3 regions of the Marinobacter sp. G5_S1_61_S3 genome follow, and region 1 is predicted to be linked to each of the others. Evidence: predicted binding sites of a transcription regulator. Region 1 holds the regulator's gene; each other region holds the start of a gene.
The links. The regulator sigma-54, encoded in region 1, starts transcription at its own class of promoters, with help from an activator protein. The targets are predictions, from matches to a motif close to ANTGGCATNNANNTTGCTNT.

Region 1 (5,527 bases):
AGCCGGCTGGGAGAGTTCTGGTTGGTGGCTTCCTGTGTGAGGGGGAACAGGAGGCCAATGGGCAGGTTGTCAATGCAGTAAAAGCCCAGGTCTTCCAGAACATGTAACGCGGTACTTTTCCCGGAACCTGATCGGCCGCTGACGATGATCAGTTTCATAGCCCGTTCACCTTGGATGTGGAGTTGTTCAGCTTGTTTCGGCTGTCATCCGGCGATAGAGAGAGCCTGCATCAGTGCACTGACGCAGCTGGTCGCAGAATGCACGTTCGTTGAACTTCTCAGCAAGTTGGCTCAAAAGCTCAAGATGCTCGCTGGTGGCTTCCTTGGGGACAATCAAGGTGAAGACGAGGTCCACCGGCTGGTTGTCAATAGCATCGAACGCAACGCCTTCTTCCAGGGTCAGCAAAACGCCAACCACGTGATCCAGCCCTTCCAGTCTGCAGTGGGGGATCGCGATGCCCTGTCCGATACCCGTGCTCCCCAGTCGCTCCCGTGCGACCAGATTAGTGAATATCTGGGTGTCGCTGAGCAAAGCGTCGTGTTGCTGGATCTGCTCGGCAATGGTTTCCATAACCCGCTTTTTGCTGGAGGCAGGCACCCGGCAAAGGGTTAGCTCCGGCGCGAGAATGTTCTCGATAGTCAGGGATGTGTCGGTCATGAATCGACTGCATTTCCGTAAAAAAAGGCTGCGGCACGTGTTGCATGGTTAGCCAGTGCCGCAGCTCGATTAACTGTCATGCCGGGGGCGTCGTCCTAGCGGGCGCCGTTCCCGTGCATCCGGTCTACGTTCTTTTCCTTGTGCTTCAGGATCTGCCTGTCCAGCTTGTCTACCAGTGCATCAATGGCAGCGTACATATCGCTGTTTTCGGCCTTTGCGTGAATCTCACCACCTATCACGTGAAGCGTAGCTTCCGCCATCTGGCGCACTTTTTCCACCTCAAGGGTAACCTGGCAATTGCTGATATGGTCGAAGTGCCGCTCAAGCTTTTCAAATTTGCCTGATACGTAATCTTTCAGTGCGGGAGTCAGTTCTACGTGATGGCCTGAAATATTGAGTTGCATAGGCTTCTCCTGTTTTCAGCTTGCCGGCACCCGTTAGGATACCGGCTGTGTGCCACAGCGTTATGCTGCAGGCGGTATACTTTCAGGAAAGGGCTCTCCCCGTGAGGCCGGGAACAGACGCTTCCTACACCAATCGCTTTCGCTCGTTGGACGGAGGAATGTGCATTGCCTCGCGATACTTGGCCACGGTTCGTCTAGCCACCTTGATACCCTGGTCTCCTAGCATGGCTGCAATTTTGCTATCGCTCAATGGCTTTTTCGGAGTTTCCGTTGCAATCAGCTTCTTGATCATCGCGCGGATTGCCGTGGATGAGCACTCTCCACCCTCGTCGGTACTGACATGGCTCGAGAAAAAATACTTAAGTTCAAATATGCCCCGCGGCGTGTGCATGTATTTCTGGGTGGTGACCCTTGAAATGGTCGACTCGTGCATTTCCACCGCCTGGGCAATATCCGAGAGAATCAATGGTTTCATGGCTTCCTCGCCATGATCCAGGAATCCCTGCTGGTGCTCGACAATGCGCGTGGCCACCTTAAGCAGGGTTTCGTTGCGGCTCTGCAGGCTCTTGATGAACCACTTTGCCTCCTGCAACTGGTCCCGCAGGTAGGTGTTGTCAGCACTGCTGTCCGCACGCTTTATAAGAGAAGCATAGCTTGCATTCACACGAATGCGCGGTGCAATTTCAGGATTCAGTTCCACGCGCCAGCGTTCATTGTGCTTGCGCACGATCACATCCGGGATGACGTAGTCTGGCTCGGCCTGATCCAGGGTGTCGCCGGGACGGGGGTTTAACCCGGTAATAAGTGCCAGAACGTCCCGTAGCTGCTCTTCTTTCAGGCGGCTGCGGCGTAACAGCTGGGCGTAATCACGGTTACCCAGCAGGTTTATGTAGTGGGTAATCACCAGTCGCGCCTGAGCCAGCCAGGGTGTTTCCGGGGGCAGCTGATTCAGCTGGATCAGCAGGCATTCCTGCAGATTACGGGCGAACACGCCGGGTGGATCGAAGTGCTGCAGGCGATGAAGAACGGCTTCCACTTCGTCCAGTTCCAGCGGGTCTTCGTCGGATTCGTCCACCATGCCTGAATGAATTTCTTCAAGCGGAGAGGTCAGGTAGCCATGGTTATCAACCGCATCCATCAGGGCATGGGCGATGGCCTGATCCCGCTCGCTCATGGGCGTCAGGTTCAGTTGCCATTCCAGGTGGTCCTGGAGCGTTTCGGTGGGGGAGTTACGGGTTTCGAAGTCGTGGTCGTTTTCGTCGTCGTTACGGGCTGCTGACGCGGGGGCTGACTGGTAAATGTCATCCCAGGCGGTGTCGACGGGAAGATCGTCGGGAATGGTGTCGGGACTGTCCGTTTCTGATGACCAGTCAGGTCCGTTTTCGGATTCGTCCCACTCAGTAGCGGTGTCTGAAGCGGTGTTGGATTCCTCGGTTGACGCCGTTTCAGACGACTCGTTGTCACTGTCCGTTGATTCCGGATTCTGGTTGTCGTCGTCTTCGGAGGTTTCCAGCATTGGGTTGGATTCCAATGCCTGCTGGATTTCCTGCTGGAGGTCCAGGGTGGAGAGCTGCAGAAGCCTGATAGCCTGTTGCAGCTGGGGCGTCATGGTCAGGCTTTGGCCCAGCTTTAACTGTAGTGAGGCTTTCATAACCATGGTTCAGGATCCGTCACTCGGTCTCTCTCTTCCGTCACTCAGGCTCTCTCTTTACGTCATCAGGGCGCTTTCTGGAGCCGGGGTTGCACAAAAACTCTTTGTATGCTGGCTACTTGCCGCACCAAGCAAGTTCTTTGCCGAGTGTACTACAGGCGAAACTCGTTGCCCAGATACACTTCCTTGACCTGCTGGTTGGCCAGTATATCGTCCGAATTACCAGAGGCAATGATGTGGCCGCCGCTGACAATGTAGGCATTCTCGCAGATGTCGAGGGTTTCCCGCACGTTGTGGTCGGTGATCAGTACGCCGATGCCCTTGTCCCGCAAGTGTCGGATGATTTGCTTGATGTCGCTCACGGAGATCGGGTCGACTCCGGCGAAGGGTTCGTCCAGCAGGATGAACGCCGGCTCCATCGCCAGCGCCCGGGCAATTTCCACCCGTCGTCGCTCGCCGCCTGACAGGGCCATGCCGACGCTATCGCGGATGTGGGTAATGTGAAACTCTTCAAGCAGTTCCTCTAACTTGGCCTCCCGGTCAGCGCGTTTGAGTTCGCGGCGGGTTTCCAGGATCGCCAGTATGTTGTCGCGTACGGTAAGCTTGCGGAACACGGATGCTTCCTGGGGCAGGTACCCGATTCCCTTGCGGGCACGACCATGCATGGGCAGCGGCGTTATGTCCTGATTGTCGATGGTGATTCGACCGTTGTCGGCGGGAACCAGGCCAACAATCATGTAGAAACACGTCGTTTTGCCCGCGCCATTGGGGCCGAGTAAGCCGACGATCTCGCCACTGCGAATTTCCAGGGAAACGTCGATGACGACCTTCTTCTGTTTGTAGCTTTTTGCGAGGTTACTGGCCCTGAGAACTGCCATCGATATCCTGTCCGTTAGGGTTGTTATCTGGATTGCTACCGGCGTTGCCGCGCGGCTGGATGACCATTTCGACGCGACCGCTGCCATCGCCCTGGTCAGCAGAGCCTTCTGCGGTCACCACGCGTTCGGCGCTGTCATAATGAATGACGTCGCCCCGGAACAGGTTGCCGCCCTGTTCGATCACAGCTTCGCGCTGAAAGGTAACCCGGTTGTCGGAGGCGGACCAGGTGATCGTTAGCGCACGGGCGTCGGTTTCGCCCTGGCCTTCCATGGCAGGCTGGCGGTAGCGTGCCGGGGTACCGGTGGCTTCAATGCGGCTGACGCCATTCTCATCCCGGTGGAGTACAACTTTGTCCGCCATAAGGTTGGCATCGCCCTGGCTCATTTCAACCGAGCCGGTATAGGTTGCAATGCCCTGGCCTTCGTCGAGCCGCGCGTTGTCGGCATTGACCCTGATGGGTTGGTCAGACTCAAGATCAAAGGCCGCGGCGAACGGCATGCCCACGGTCATTGTCAGCGCCAGGACAATCGCTGAGACTGCCGGGCGCGATGCCACCGGTTGGTGCCTATTGCGGTGAGGGTTGGGCATGAATTTACTTGCCGGTCTCATAGCGTCCTTCCACGTCAGAGTCGAGTTCGAGGATTCGGTCATCAATCCATGCCTTCATGCCGGTTGCGCGGGTCAGGCTGAACGAGTCGGTCAGTTCCACCGGGGCGTCTGTGTAAACAGTACGCTCTGTGTTATCCAGTGTCAGCGTTGACGTGGTTAATGTCAGGGGGCGCCCACCTTGGGCTTGCTGGGACACCCGAACATCCCCCGTCAAGTGGACCAGGTCGTCAGCTTCCATGAATTGGCCTTTGTTGGCCTGGACTTGCCAGGGTGCGTTGCCGGGGTCGCCGTAGAGCGTCGCATTCGGCGATTCCATAATGGTTTCGTTGCGGGCCTCGAATTGCTCGATACGTGGGCTTTCGAAGTGTGCGGTAAGCCGCCCGGTCTCGTCGAAAGACAGATAGCGACCATTGACCACGAAACCGTCTGGTTCCGATTCGCCTCTCAGCGCGGCGGCATCCACCGGCTCTGATGACTCGTCACTTTGCCAGAGCAGGAAAAACAGTGCCACTATCGTGACAGCCAGCCCTAGGGTTCGTACCCAGGGCCGGGTAAAGAGGGCTTCAGCGGCCATTCAGTCCTGCTCCAGGTAGGGTTGCAGGCTTGCGTTGAGCTGCCCGCAGGCGCAGAGCAGCAGTTCGCAGGCTTCACGGACCGCGCCGCTACCCCCTGCGGCCGACGTGCAAAAATCCGCGTGCTGGCGCACCAGCCAGTAGCCGTTGGGTACTGTTATGCCCAGTCCGGCGTAACGGATTGCGGGCAGGTCCGGCAGGTCATCACCCATGTAGGCAATCTGGTGTGGCGCGATCTCCAGCCTTGCCGCCAGTTCCCGCAGGGCGATTTTCTTGTCCTCTCGGCCTTGCATCAGGTGTGGGATGCCGAGGTCATTCATGCGTTTCTCTGTCAGCGGCGAGCGCCGTCCGGTAATGACGGCAACGTTGATGCCAGCAGCCATAACCTGTTTGATGCCCAGGCCGTCGAGAATGTTGAACCCTTTCATTTCATCGCCTGAAGCGCTGAACAGCAGCGTGCCGTCGGTCATGATGCCGTCCACATCCAGGGCCAGCAGGCGAATGGCAGCGGCTTTTTCAATCAGCTCCGCTGGCCATTGAGGGCGCAGAGTGTCGGCCATCAGATCACTCCCGCCCGCAACAGGTCGTGCATGTTGATAGCGCCGGTCAGTTTGCCGTCACGATTGATGACGGGCAGGGCGTTGATCTTCAGCTCTTCCATCATGTTCAGTGCCTCGGCGGCCAGTTGGTCATCGTGGATCACACGACCGTTGCGGGTCATGGCCTCGGCAATCGGCGTGTTGTGAATGTCCACG
Region 2 (5,527 bases), on a different contig from region 1:
AACATCCGGTTTGAGAATCAACAGTTCGGCCACATTCATCGGTTCGATATTGTGGCCGTAGGTGTTCTGGTAGGCCTCAAAGGCGGCCAACGAGTGCAGCAGCGCCGTCCATTCGAAGAACGACTGGGTGGGGTGCCCTTCCAGGGATTTGGTGGCCATGTGGTGGCGGATGTTCAGCACGCGGGCGGTGGCGTCTGCACGCTCGATAAACGTACCCAGGAGCAGGAAATGGAAGGCGTCATTGCGCAGCAGGGTGCCATAGGCCGCACCACGGAACACGTTTGAGCGTTCGCGGGTCCAGTCAAACACCCGGCTGGCGTTGGATTCGGTCACCCCTTTATGGCGTAGTTCCTTCAGCTCCATCCAGGCCAGGTTAATGCTCTCCCAGACATCTGCGGAGAGATTGCCTCGCACGTGCAGGGCGTTATCCCGGGCGCTGCGGATCACACTGAACACACTGGCAGGGTGGCGGTCGTCCAGAAGCAGGAAATCAATCAGGTTCTGGGGGGTGATTTCCGGGTAGAGCTCGTGAAAGGTTTCGCGGCTACCGGTCACCAGCAATGGCACGGATAGCTGTTCCTCGCGGTCTTCGGGAACGTCGATCAACGCCATGGTGAGGCTGACGTCCAGCAGACGGGCCTGGGTTTCCGCCCGCTCAAGATAGCGGGCCATCCAGAACAGACTTGATGCAGCTCGGCTCAGCATTCCTCGCCCTCCAGTACCCAGGTGTCCTTGGTGCCACCGCCCTGGGACGAATTCACCACCAGCGACCCTTCTTTCAGGGCCACCCTGGTCAATCCACCAGGTACCATCTGCACTTTCTTGCCCGAAAGCACAAAAGGCCGCAGGTCGAGGTGTCGGGGCGCTACGCCTTCGTTTACAAACGTCGGGCAGGTAGACAGGCTCAGTGTGGGCTGGGCAATGTAGTTGTCTGGCCTGGCCCGCAACAGCGAGCGGAAATGGCTCAGCTCTTTTTTGCTGGCCTTGGGGCCGATCAGCATGCCGTAGCCACCAGCGCCCTGGGTTTCCTTGACCACCAGGTCCGGCAGGTTGTCGAGGATGTACTTGAGGTCTTTTGGCTTGCGGCCCTGCCAGGTGGGGACATTTTTCAGGATCGGTTCTTCACCCAGGTAGAAACGGATCATCTCGGGTACGAAGGGGTAAATGGCCTTGTCGTCGGCGACGCCGGTGCCCATGGCGTTGGCAAGCACCACATTGCCGGTGCGGTAGGCTGCATAGAGCCCGGGGACACCCAGCATGGAATCCGGGTTGCCAGCCAGCGGATCGAGGAAGTCGTCGTCGACCCGCCGGTAAATCACGTCCACCTGCTGGGGGCCGACGGTGGTCTTCATGTAGACCTTATTGCGCCGTACAAACAGGTCCGCCCCTTCCACCAGTTCGATACCCATCTGCCGGGCCAGGAAGGCGTGTTCAAAATAGGCACTGTTGAAACGGCCGGGGGTTAGCACGACTACGGTAGGGTTGGGATTTAGCGACGCTGCGCGCAGTGTTTCGCCCAACAGGGCCGGGTAATGTTCAACCGGTGCTACCGGGGCCTTGGCAAACAGTTCTGGAAACAGGCGCATCATCATGCGCCGGTTTTCCAGCATGTAGGAGACACCGCTGGGGCAGCGGAGATTGTCCTCCAGCACGTAGAAATCGCCGTCGTTGTGGCGGATCAAATCGATGCCGGCTATGTGGGAATACAGATTACGTGGCAGCTTGAGGTTTTGCATGCCGGGCTGGTACTGGGGGTTGGCGAATACCTGTTCAGCACTGATGACACCGGCGCGAATAATCTCGAACTCGTGATAGATATCGAACAGGAAGCGGTTCAACGCCTGCACCCGCTGGCGCAAACCAGCTTGCAGACGTTGCCAGTCGCTGGCGGAGATTACTCGTGGGATCAGATCAAACGGGATAAGCCGTTCGGCCCCCTGGTCTTCGCCATAGACATTAAAGGTGATGCCCAGGCGTTGGAACAGCACGTCTGCCTCGCGGCGCTTCTCGGCCAACAGGGCTTCGTCGGATCGGATCAGCCAGTCCTCCAGCATCCTGCAGCTGGGTCGTACCCGATTATTCTGGTCGAACAGTTCGTCGTAGATACCCTCGGGTGGGGTTTGTATCAACATAACCATGACCCTCTCCTGAACACGCCGTCCACCGGATGTGGGCGGTCGGTATTCAGCCATTCCCATGATGTAAAGGAACAGCAAAAGGCAGGCCACTCTGGCGGCAAACCGTGGGTTTATCACCGGAACGGGTTATTTAAGAAAAGGCCAGACGGAGGGAAGTGTCAATAAAAAGCATTGCCAGCCGCCGGGAAAGGCGGCTGGCGGGCAAGGGTTATTCCAGGGACGTAGCGCCAATGCGGTGAATACTGACATCCGCACCGTTGAATTCCTCTTCTTCTGTGAGACGCAGGCCGGAGATGGCGTTAACAATGCCGTAGACGATCAGGCCGCCGACAAAAGCCACCACAACACCGGCAACCGCACCGATGATCTGCGACATCAGGCTGACCCCGCCCAGGCCCCCGAACGCTTCCTGGCCAAAGATGCCGGCGGCAATGGCACCCCATACACCGCACACACCGTGCAGGGGCCATACACCCAGTACATCGTCCAGGCGCTCAATCTTGTCCTGGGCCCACTCAAACATGTACACGAAGATGGCGCCGGCGATGCCACCGGTAATCAGCGCACCGACCGGGTGCATCAGGTCTGAACCGGCGCACACCGCCACCAGGCCGGCGAGCGGTCCGTTGTGGATGAAGCCCGGGTCCTTGCGGCCGACCAGCATGGCCACCAGAACGCCACCCACCATGGCCATGAGGCTGTTCACCGCCACCAGGCCGCTGATGCCATCCAGGGTCTGGGCGGACATCACGTTAAAGCCGAACCAGCCGACGGTGAGAATCCAGGCGCCCAGCGCCAGGAATGGAATGTTGGAGGGGGCAAACGCCACCACGCGGCCATTGCGGTAACGGCCTTTACGTGCGCCCAGCAGGAGCACGGCGGCCAGGGCGATCCAGCCGCCCACGGCGTGCACCACGACCGAGCCGGCAAAGTCGTGGAAGGCTGCACCAAACTGGTTCTCCAGCCAGGCCTGGAAGCCGTAGTTGCCGTTCCAGATCATGCCCTCGAAGAAGGGATATACAAATGCCACGATCAGCCCGGAGGCGATAAGCATGGGGTAGAACTTCGCACGCTCGGCGATACCGCCGGAGACGATGGCGGGAATGGCGGCGGCAAAGGTCATCAGGAAGAAGAACTTGACCAGGTCATAGCCATTTGCGGCCGTTAGCTCTGAAGCGCCGGCCATAAAGTGGCTGCCGTAGGCGATGTAGTAGCCAATGAAGAAATAGGCCACGGCGGAGATGCCGAAGTCGGTCATGATTTTTACCAGGGCATTCACCTGGTTCTTGTGGCGCACGGTGCCGACTTCCAGGAAGGCGAAGCCAGCATGCATGGCCAGTACCATGATGGCACCGATCAGAATGAACAGTGTGTTGGCGCTTTCGGTCAGGGTATGTACTGCACTCGTGATGTCCACGGGTTGGTTGCTCCTGATTTTTTGGTTTTATCCACCTGTCACGGGCGGGTTGTGCATTGATAGCGTGCACACCAAGCAAGGAGTGTTCCATTTTGAGGCAAATTCAGAGCGGGTAGTCGATTAGGTGATTTTCTGCTCTGAAGTTGGGCAGGGCTGAGTTGGAGGCGGGGTATTTTCGCTCTTTAATGGTGCATTTATGGGGTAGGCGCACCAATCTGGCCGCTTACCACAGCAATTCGTCCTGGTCGGAGTCGTCGGAACTGCGGGAATCCGGTGCAGCGGACACATCGGCTTCGGGGTTCATGAGTTCCCTCAACCTCAGCTCCTGTTCCTCGATTGGCCCGGACAGATCGATGATGATTTCCACGCGACGATTTTTGGCACGGTTCTCCGAAGAGGTATTTGGTACCCGTGGCTCGGTAAACGCGAGACCGGTGACCGCTAGCCGGGCTGGCTCCAGTTTACCTTCGGCCAGGAGCGTATTGGCAACCGCTGCTGCCCGGGCGGCGGACAGGTCCCAGTTGCTGTAGAACCGCTGCGTGCGGATGGGAACATCGTCGGTGTGGCCTTCGATGGTCAGCTTACCGGGGATCTCCACCAATATGTCGGCCATTTCCAGCAACAGCCCTTCAAACTCCCAGGTCAGGTCTGCCGAACCAGAGGGAAACGCCCCTTTTTCCTCAACGCGAACAATGATTCTATGATGATCCTGGGTGAGGTTGACCCGGCCGTCTTCGATGGCGGTCTCAAGAACCGATCGAACCTGCTCCAGGGTCTTCTCGAGTTCCTCCTGAATGGCAGATTCCACAGCCACATCCGTAGGGCTTTTCAGGGTTTCCAGTTCGGGCTGCTCGTCGGTGGTTGTCTGTTTGACTTCGTTGACGACGGTGGGCTCGGGCGGTGCCGGAGAAAACTGATCGAAAATCGGGCTGGTGCCCATGGGTACCTCAAGGACGGGCACCTCGCGCTGCACACCAAACGCTTTCGACAGTTCACCAGCGATCTGTTTGAACTTCTGTGCGTCGATCTCGGAGAACGACAACAGCAGGACGAAAAAGCACATCAGCAGCGACATCAGGTCCGCGAATGTCACTACCCAGGCGGGAATGCCCGCTTTTTCCTCTTCTGGTAATTCGTCCATGGCTAAACGCCTGCGGTCTCGGCTTCTGAGTTTTTCTCACGTTCTTTCGGGGTCAGGTAACTCGACAGCATCTGTTCGATAATCCGCGGATTGGTGCCTTCCTTGATAGCAACCAGCGCATCAATATAGAGCGATTGCAGACGCGCTTCCTCAGTCATTCGCAGCGAGAGTTTGTCCGCGATGGGGGTGGCGATCATGGTGGCAATCATTGCGCCGTAGAGTGTGGTTAGCAGGGCAACCGCCATGGCAGGACCGATGGATTTCGGGTCTTCCATGTTGGACAGCATCTGCACCAGCCCGATCAGGGTTCCGATCATCCCCATGGCAGGGGCCACATCGGCCATTGCCGTAAAGACTTTTGCGCCAGACCGGTTGTGATCCAGCGTCAGTAGGCGCTCCTTGGACAGCAGGTGTTTGATGGTTTCAGCATCCTGGCCATCGACCAGCATCTGTATTCCCTGGCCGAGAAACGGCGAGCCAACTTCGCGCTCTTCCAGGCCGAGCATGCCTTGCTTGCGGGCAACATTGGCTACCTCAATCAGTTCATCAATGCTTTCACGGGTGTCCGGCAAGCGGAATTTGAACGCTCGAGCGGCCACTTTGAAGGCGCTGAAAAACTGGTTGAAGCTGAATTTTGCCAGCACAACCAGCATGGTGCCACCGACCACAATCAGTATGGAGGGGGGATTGATAAAAACATCCGGCGACACGCCAAGAATGACGGCTGAGGCTATAAGCAGGATGGCCCCAACAAGGCCGATCAGGGTGGCAAAATCCACATTAGCTCCAAAGGGTTTTGTGATTCAGAGGGCTTTCGAAGATTAACGGTAG
Region 3 (5,527 bases), on a different contig from region 1:
GTAATAGCGTGGTGCCGCCGACAAACAGGAAGTTCCAGCCTACTCCCAACAGGATGAGTGCAAACAGGTAGTGGTGAAAGCTGATACCGCTGAACGCCAGGGCCACACACCCCAGATAGGCCAGCAATCCCAGCCCCATCATCCTCGGAATACCCACCACACGAATGAACCAGCCACTGATCAGCGACGGCAGATACATGGCCATGATGTGAATCTGAATGACCCACTTGGCATCTTCAAGCGGGTGGTCGGCCACTTCCGTCATACTCAGTGGTGTTGCCGTCATGATAAAGCTCATGAGGGCATAACCGATGGCCGCGGAACTGATCGCCGCCCAAATGACCGGTTGCCTCAGGATGCTGGCCATTGGACGACCGCCCTCCCCCAAGGCTTCCCGTACTCGCTCCCCGCTGGCGCGGTACCCGAAAACCAGTACGACCATGGCAACCACCTGCACGGCACTCAATGCAAGCCAGCCGCCCATGAAAGGGTGCTCGGCTTGGCCTCCACCGCCCAAAAGCGCAATTTCCGGCCCCAGCCACGCCGCTACGAGGCCGCCTAGAAGCACCCTGGCTGCTGCGGAGCCAGCCATCTCGGGCGCTACCGACTCCATGGCCGCAAAGCGGTATTGGTGAACCACCGCCAGCCCGGTTCCGCCCACAACCGCCGCAACGCACAAGAACGGGAAACTCGCACTCCAGGCTGCCAGCGCACCGAACAACCCGGACACCACACCCGCCAGCGTGCCAAGCAACATAACCGGCTTGCGCCCCAGGCGTTCCATCAGCCACGTAGCAGGCTTTATAGCCAGGACCGTTCCAACTACCACAAGGCCCACGGGCAAGGTTGCCCACTCAGGTGATGGCGCCAGAAGACGTCCGTGAATGCTTCCGATAAAGACGATGAAAGGCGCTGTACACATGGCAAGCGCCTGGGCGGCGACCAGTATCCATACATTGATCGGCATTGGGTGGGCCTATTTCTTGCGGTAGATGATCCCTGGGTGGCACTGCACCATTTCGTAGAGATGAGGCAACCCGTTCAGCGATTCCGATGCTCCCAGTATCAGGTAACCACCGGGATTGAGAGTGGCATGGATACGGGTCAGGATGTCCTTTTTAAGCTCTGCCGAAAAGTAGATCAGTACGTTCCGGCACATAACAATGTCAAACTTCCCGAGCATGTAGCGTTCAAGCAGGTTCAGCTCCCTGAATTCCACCATGCTCTTGATTTGCGGTCGGATCTGCCAACTGCCATTCATGGCGGGAGTGAAAAACTGCTTTTGCCGCTCGGGTGACAGACCCCGACCAATGGCGATCATTTCGTACTCGCCACGGCGCGCAACCTCTAGAACGCTTTTGGAGATGTCGGTGGCGGTGATCTTCACATCCCGCAGCCTGCCCGGCCGCTGGCGACGAAATTCTTCAATAATCATCGCTACCGAATAGGGCTCCTGGCCTGTCGAACAGGCTGCAGACCAGATACGAAGTGACTGCGCTGATTTTCTGTCGCCAAATTCCGGCAGCAGCTTTTCCTGCAGGATGCGGAACGGGTGATTGTCCCGAAACCAGAGGGTTTCATTCGTCGTCATCGCGTCGATCACGACTTCCTTCAAACTGCTGCGACCGGTTCTCTTCACGCGATCCAGCAGATCACCCAGGGTTCTCAGCTCGTTCTCTTCCATGATCCGCCGCAAACGGCTTTTTACCAAATACTGCTTGTTCTCCCCGAGCAAAATGCCACACGCATCCTGCAGGAATGATTTAAAGGCCTCGTATTCCTGTGGCGTTATTTCAGCTTTCATTGGATCTCATTATCGAGTGAGTCGGAAGTAACGGAGGAGCGTCACTGCTCGCGGTCGACAATTTCCATGACTCTTTCAGCCAGCTCATCGGGGCTGAATTTAGCCATGAAATCGTCAGCGCCCACCTTCTGCACCATCGCCTTGTTAAACACGCCACTCAGGGACGTGTGCAGCATGATAAATACATCCTTGATTGCAGGCTCATTTTTACACTTGGTGACCAGAGTGTACCCGTCCATTTCCGGCATTTCGACATCGGATATGATCAAACACAGGTGATCGGCGGCGCGAGAGCCATCTGCCGTAATCTCTTTCAGATAATCCAGGGCCTGCCTGCCATCATTCTTGGTCACCACTCCCATACCAATGGCAGTGAGACATCGCTCAATCTGGCGTCGCGCCACAGCGGAATCGTCTACAACCAGCACCGGCAGATGGCCAGGCACCCGCTCTGAACTGCGATTGCGAACCTCTTCGGTGACATCTTCCTCAAACGGCGACACTTCAGACAGGATCTTTTCAACATCGATGACCTCTATCAGCTTGTCTTCAAAGTGCGTTACCGCTGTGAGGTAAACGTCTTTGCCCGCACCCTTGGGTGGCGGCAGGATGTCTTCCCAGTTCATATTCACGATGCGGTCGACACCAGCCACCAGGAAACCCTGGGTTTTTCGGTTGTACTCAGTAATGATCACGAAGCTGGTGGCCATCTCTTCCTTGGGAATACCGGGAAGCCGGATTGACATACCTAGGTCAATGATTGGGATAGTCTCGCCACGAATATGGGCCACGCCCCGAACCATAGGGCGACTGTTCGGCAACGATGACAGCCTGGGGCACTGCAACACTTCCTTGACCTTGAAGACGTTGATGCCGTACATCTGCCGGCCACGAAGGCGAAATAACAGAAGCTCCAGACGATTCTGGCCCACCAGCTGGGTGCGCTGATTTACACTGTCCAATACCCCTGCCATCGTTTATATCTCCCACTCGAAACGTCTTGCTGCCGGCACGCATCTTGCTGCGTTATTCTAAAAAGTCGCGTGGAACCGGCTATGTGCCGGTTTATTGACTCACTCGATAGGCTTAACGGCCGAATCCGGAAATCATTAGGATATTCCTGAACTCGGGGCTTTACCCGGTTAATGACAGCATAGGACAAACTGCCGCGTATGCGCATTACCAATTTCGCCATCATATTGTTATTCACCGTAACAGCCGGCCCGGCAATGGCCTCCACGACCACGTCCGAACAAATTCAAAGCAGCGCGGAACAATTTCTGGAGGCATTTTCAGAGGCTCAGGCAAACGAAGGCTTTACGGTTTCCCACGATACCGGCCAACTCGACGCACGCCTCTCGCTCGCAACCTGTGATACCCCACTCAGCGTATCGTTTAGCGGCGACCCCTGGAGGACCACCCAACCCTCGCTACTGGTTTCCTGCGAGGGCGAGCGCCCCTGGCGCATGTTCCTTCCGGTATCCGTCACGATAACCGGTGAAGCCATGGTCGCCGCCCGCCCCTTGGGGCGCGGCGAACGACTGACGAAAGCGGCAATACAGTCGGATAACGTGGTGGTGAATTCGATTCGACGGGGCGCAATAACCAATGTCGACCAGTTAGTGGGCATGGAAATGCGCCGCGGCGTGAACGCCGGTACCGTATTTACACCGGATTTGGTGCTGGCCCCGGCAGCGATCGAACGCGGAGACCATGTTATCATCAGCGCCCGCAGCGGCAATTTTTCGGTAAACTCAAGGGGTAAGGCCCTGGCTAGTGCCGGGATTGGAGAACAGGTTCTGGTTGAGAACCTCTCGTCCTCCCGCACCGTGCGTGCCCGTGTGACTGCTCCCGGGCATGTCGAGATTCCCATGTAACCTCGTTCCCGGCATTGATTCACCGGAAACGGCAATCTGTTGCCGGTTTTTTGGAAAGATGACAAGAGTGTCATTTAACTCTTGCAAAAATCGCTAAAGAAACGTCAGGCCATGCCGATAGACAGGTATGAAATTTTGGAGCCGCCCAACGCGGCCGACCAGTTAAGCAGGTAACGTTATGTCAGTTGACTTTAATGGAATAGGCCCAGGCCAGGTCAACACCCAGAAAACCACGGCCGATAAATCTTCCGCTACCCAGAGCACTCAGCCCTCTACAGCTGAGCAGGCAAAGACCCAGGCGCAAGGCGCCCGTGGTGAAAATGTCAATTTGAGCAGCCAGGCGAAGAACCTGAAACAGCTCGAACAAAAGCTCGGCAGTTATCCGGAAATGGACGATGACCGTATCGAGCAGATCCGCTCTGCCCTTGAAAGCGGCTCCTACAAGGTTGATGCAGAGAAACTGGCCCAGAAAATGCTTGAGATGGATGAAAGCATTTTCGGGTGAGTAGATCATGGCCGCAATTGATGAACTGAAAGACCTTTTATCTCAGGATATCCGTCAACTCGAATCCCTGGCGGACGTCCTGCAGCAGGAAAAAGCCTGCCTTTCCACATCTGATATCCGTAAACTCGAATCACTGACTGGCGAGAAAAACACTCTGTTGGGTCAGATTCGTGAACGGGCCAAACTCAAAATCCGCCTTCTGGTGTCGATGGGGTTTCGACCTGAAAACGGAGCACCCTCACGGTTTATTCTCAGCGCCGGCCTGTCAGATGTTTACGACTTGTGGCGGGAGGCCGACGAACGCCTTAAGACCTGTCACCAGTTGAATAGCAATAATGGGCGGGTTGTCAGTCACCTTCAGAAGCGCCTTTCACGTCTTACTGATATATTCCGCGGCGTTTCCGGGCACCAGACCCTCTACGGTGCTCAGGGCGAGCAAAAGGCCGTATCACACCGTACCGTTCTGGCGAGCGCCTGACGGCCTCTGGGCTCCGAAAACGTCGGAGCCTAACGCATCCCATTAGCGAGTATAGATCGTCATCTGTGAATCGGGATGGAAGCGGATATTGTCGAGGGCAATGTTCCCCATGGACGGTCCCTGACTGCCGCTGACCCGTATATTGTCCATGCGGATCTGTTCGATCCTTTCCGGGAACGCCAGGGTGAGTCCGCCATCGTCACGAACCGTGTAACGGGGAACATCATCCCGATAATGCACACCGGATATCGTAAGATCAGAATCCAGGAAGTTCAGCACCGGCACGAAAATGTTCGCTGTTAGTTTCAGGCCTTCGATGACATCCGGATCAACCTCTCCTGTCCCGTCGTTACTTCCGGTCATGGCAGATACCGTGGCGATACGATCCAACAAGGATTGATCACCCTGCCCCGACACGCCGGCCATCTCGTCGTCATTAAGCGGCGCCAAACCGGCACGCTCGTACAATTGCGCGGCGTCCGTAACGTCTCGTGAATCATTCGTGGTGCTGCCAGCGGCAAAACTGACCAATGGCTGAAAAGGCAATACCGCCATAGTGACCAGTGCAGCCGCGTTGCGGTAACGGGATTGGTGCTTGAGAACCCGATGCAACTCGCGCTCGGTAATCCAGCCGGACTGTATAAACACCTCGCCGAGCCGCTGACCGGTCTCATGCTGTAGGCGCAGGCCCTCTTCCAACTGAATTTCGGAAAGGTATCCCCGGTTTATCAGCAACCGACCGAGACGGGATTTTTCTTCGAAGCCCTGACGGATTTTCAAGGTATGCCTCCAATAGCTTCACAGTGATTGCCGTACAACCTGGCCCGGTCAGAGTGCATCAATGCCGCTGATGCGATAAAAGG

Region 2: the regulator sigma-54 is predicted to act here: its motif matches at 2,210-2,229, upstream of ACTRWH_RS17925 (circularly permuted type 2 ATP-grasp protein).
Region 3: the regulator sigma-54 is predicted to act here: its motif matches at 2,810-2,829, upstream of flgA (flagellar basal body P-ring formation chaperone FlgA).

The regions. Positions count from the first base shown of each region.
Region 1 is NZ_JBQKUK010000015.1:111,503-117,029, reverse strand. It holds gene rapZ (RNase adapter RapZ) at 1-158, opposite strand, end outside; gene ptsN (PTS IIA-like nitrogen regulatory protein PtsN) at 187-657, opposite strand; gene hpf (ribosome hibernation promoting factor) at 753-1,061, opposite strand; gene ACTRWH_RS15660 (RNA polymerase factor sigma-54) at 1,186-2,712, opposite strand; gene lptB (LPS export ABC transporter ATP-binding protein) at 2,865-3,590, opposite strand; gene lptA (lipopolysaccharide transport periplasmic protein LptA) at 3,568-4,101, opposite strand; gene lptC (LPS export ABC transporter periplasmic protein LptC) at 4,184-4,774, opposite strand; gene ACTRWH_RS15640 (KdsC family phosphatase) at 4,775-5,332, opposite strand; gene ACTRWH_RS15635 (KpsF/GutQ family sugar-phosphate isomerase) at 5,332-5,527, opposite strand, start outside.
Region 2 is NZ_JBQKUK010000020.1:34,543-40,069, reverse strand. It holds gene ACTRWH_RS17930 (alpha-E domain-containing protein) at 1-705, opposite strand, end outside; gene ACTRWH_RS17925 (circularly permuted type 2 ATP-grasp protein) at 699-2,132, opposite strand; gene ACTRWH_RS17920 (ammonium transporter) at 2,347-3,555, opposite strand; gene ACTRWH_RS17915 (flagellar motor protein MotB) at 3,779-4,696, opposite strand; gene pomA (flagellar motor protein PomA) at 4,699-5,475, opposite strand.
Region 3 is NZ_JBQKUK010000008.1:93,919-99,445, forward strand. It holds gene ACTRWH_RS09560 (MFS transporter) at 1-967, opposite strand, end outside; gene ACTRWH_RS09565 (CheR family methyltransferase) at 977-1,804, opposite strand; gene ACTRWH_RS09570 (chemotaxis protein CheV) at 1,846-2,778, opposite strand; gene flgA (flagellar basal body P-ring formation chaperone FlgA) at 2,977-3,681, shown strand; gene flgM (flagellar biosynthesis anti-sigma factor FlgM) at 3,860-4,186, shown strand; gene ACTRWH_RS09585 (flagella synthesis protein FlgN) at 4,194-4,664, shown strand; gene ACTRWH_RS09590 (hypothetical protein) at 4,707-5,444, opposite strand.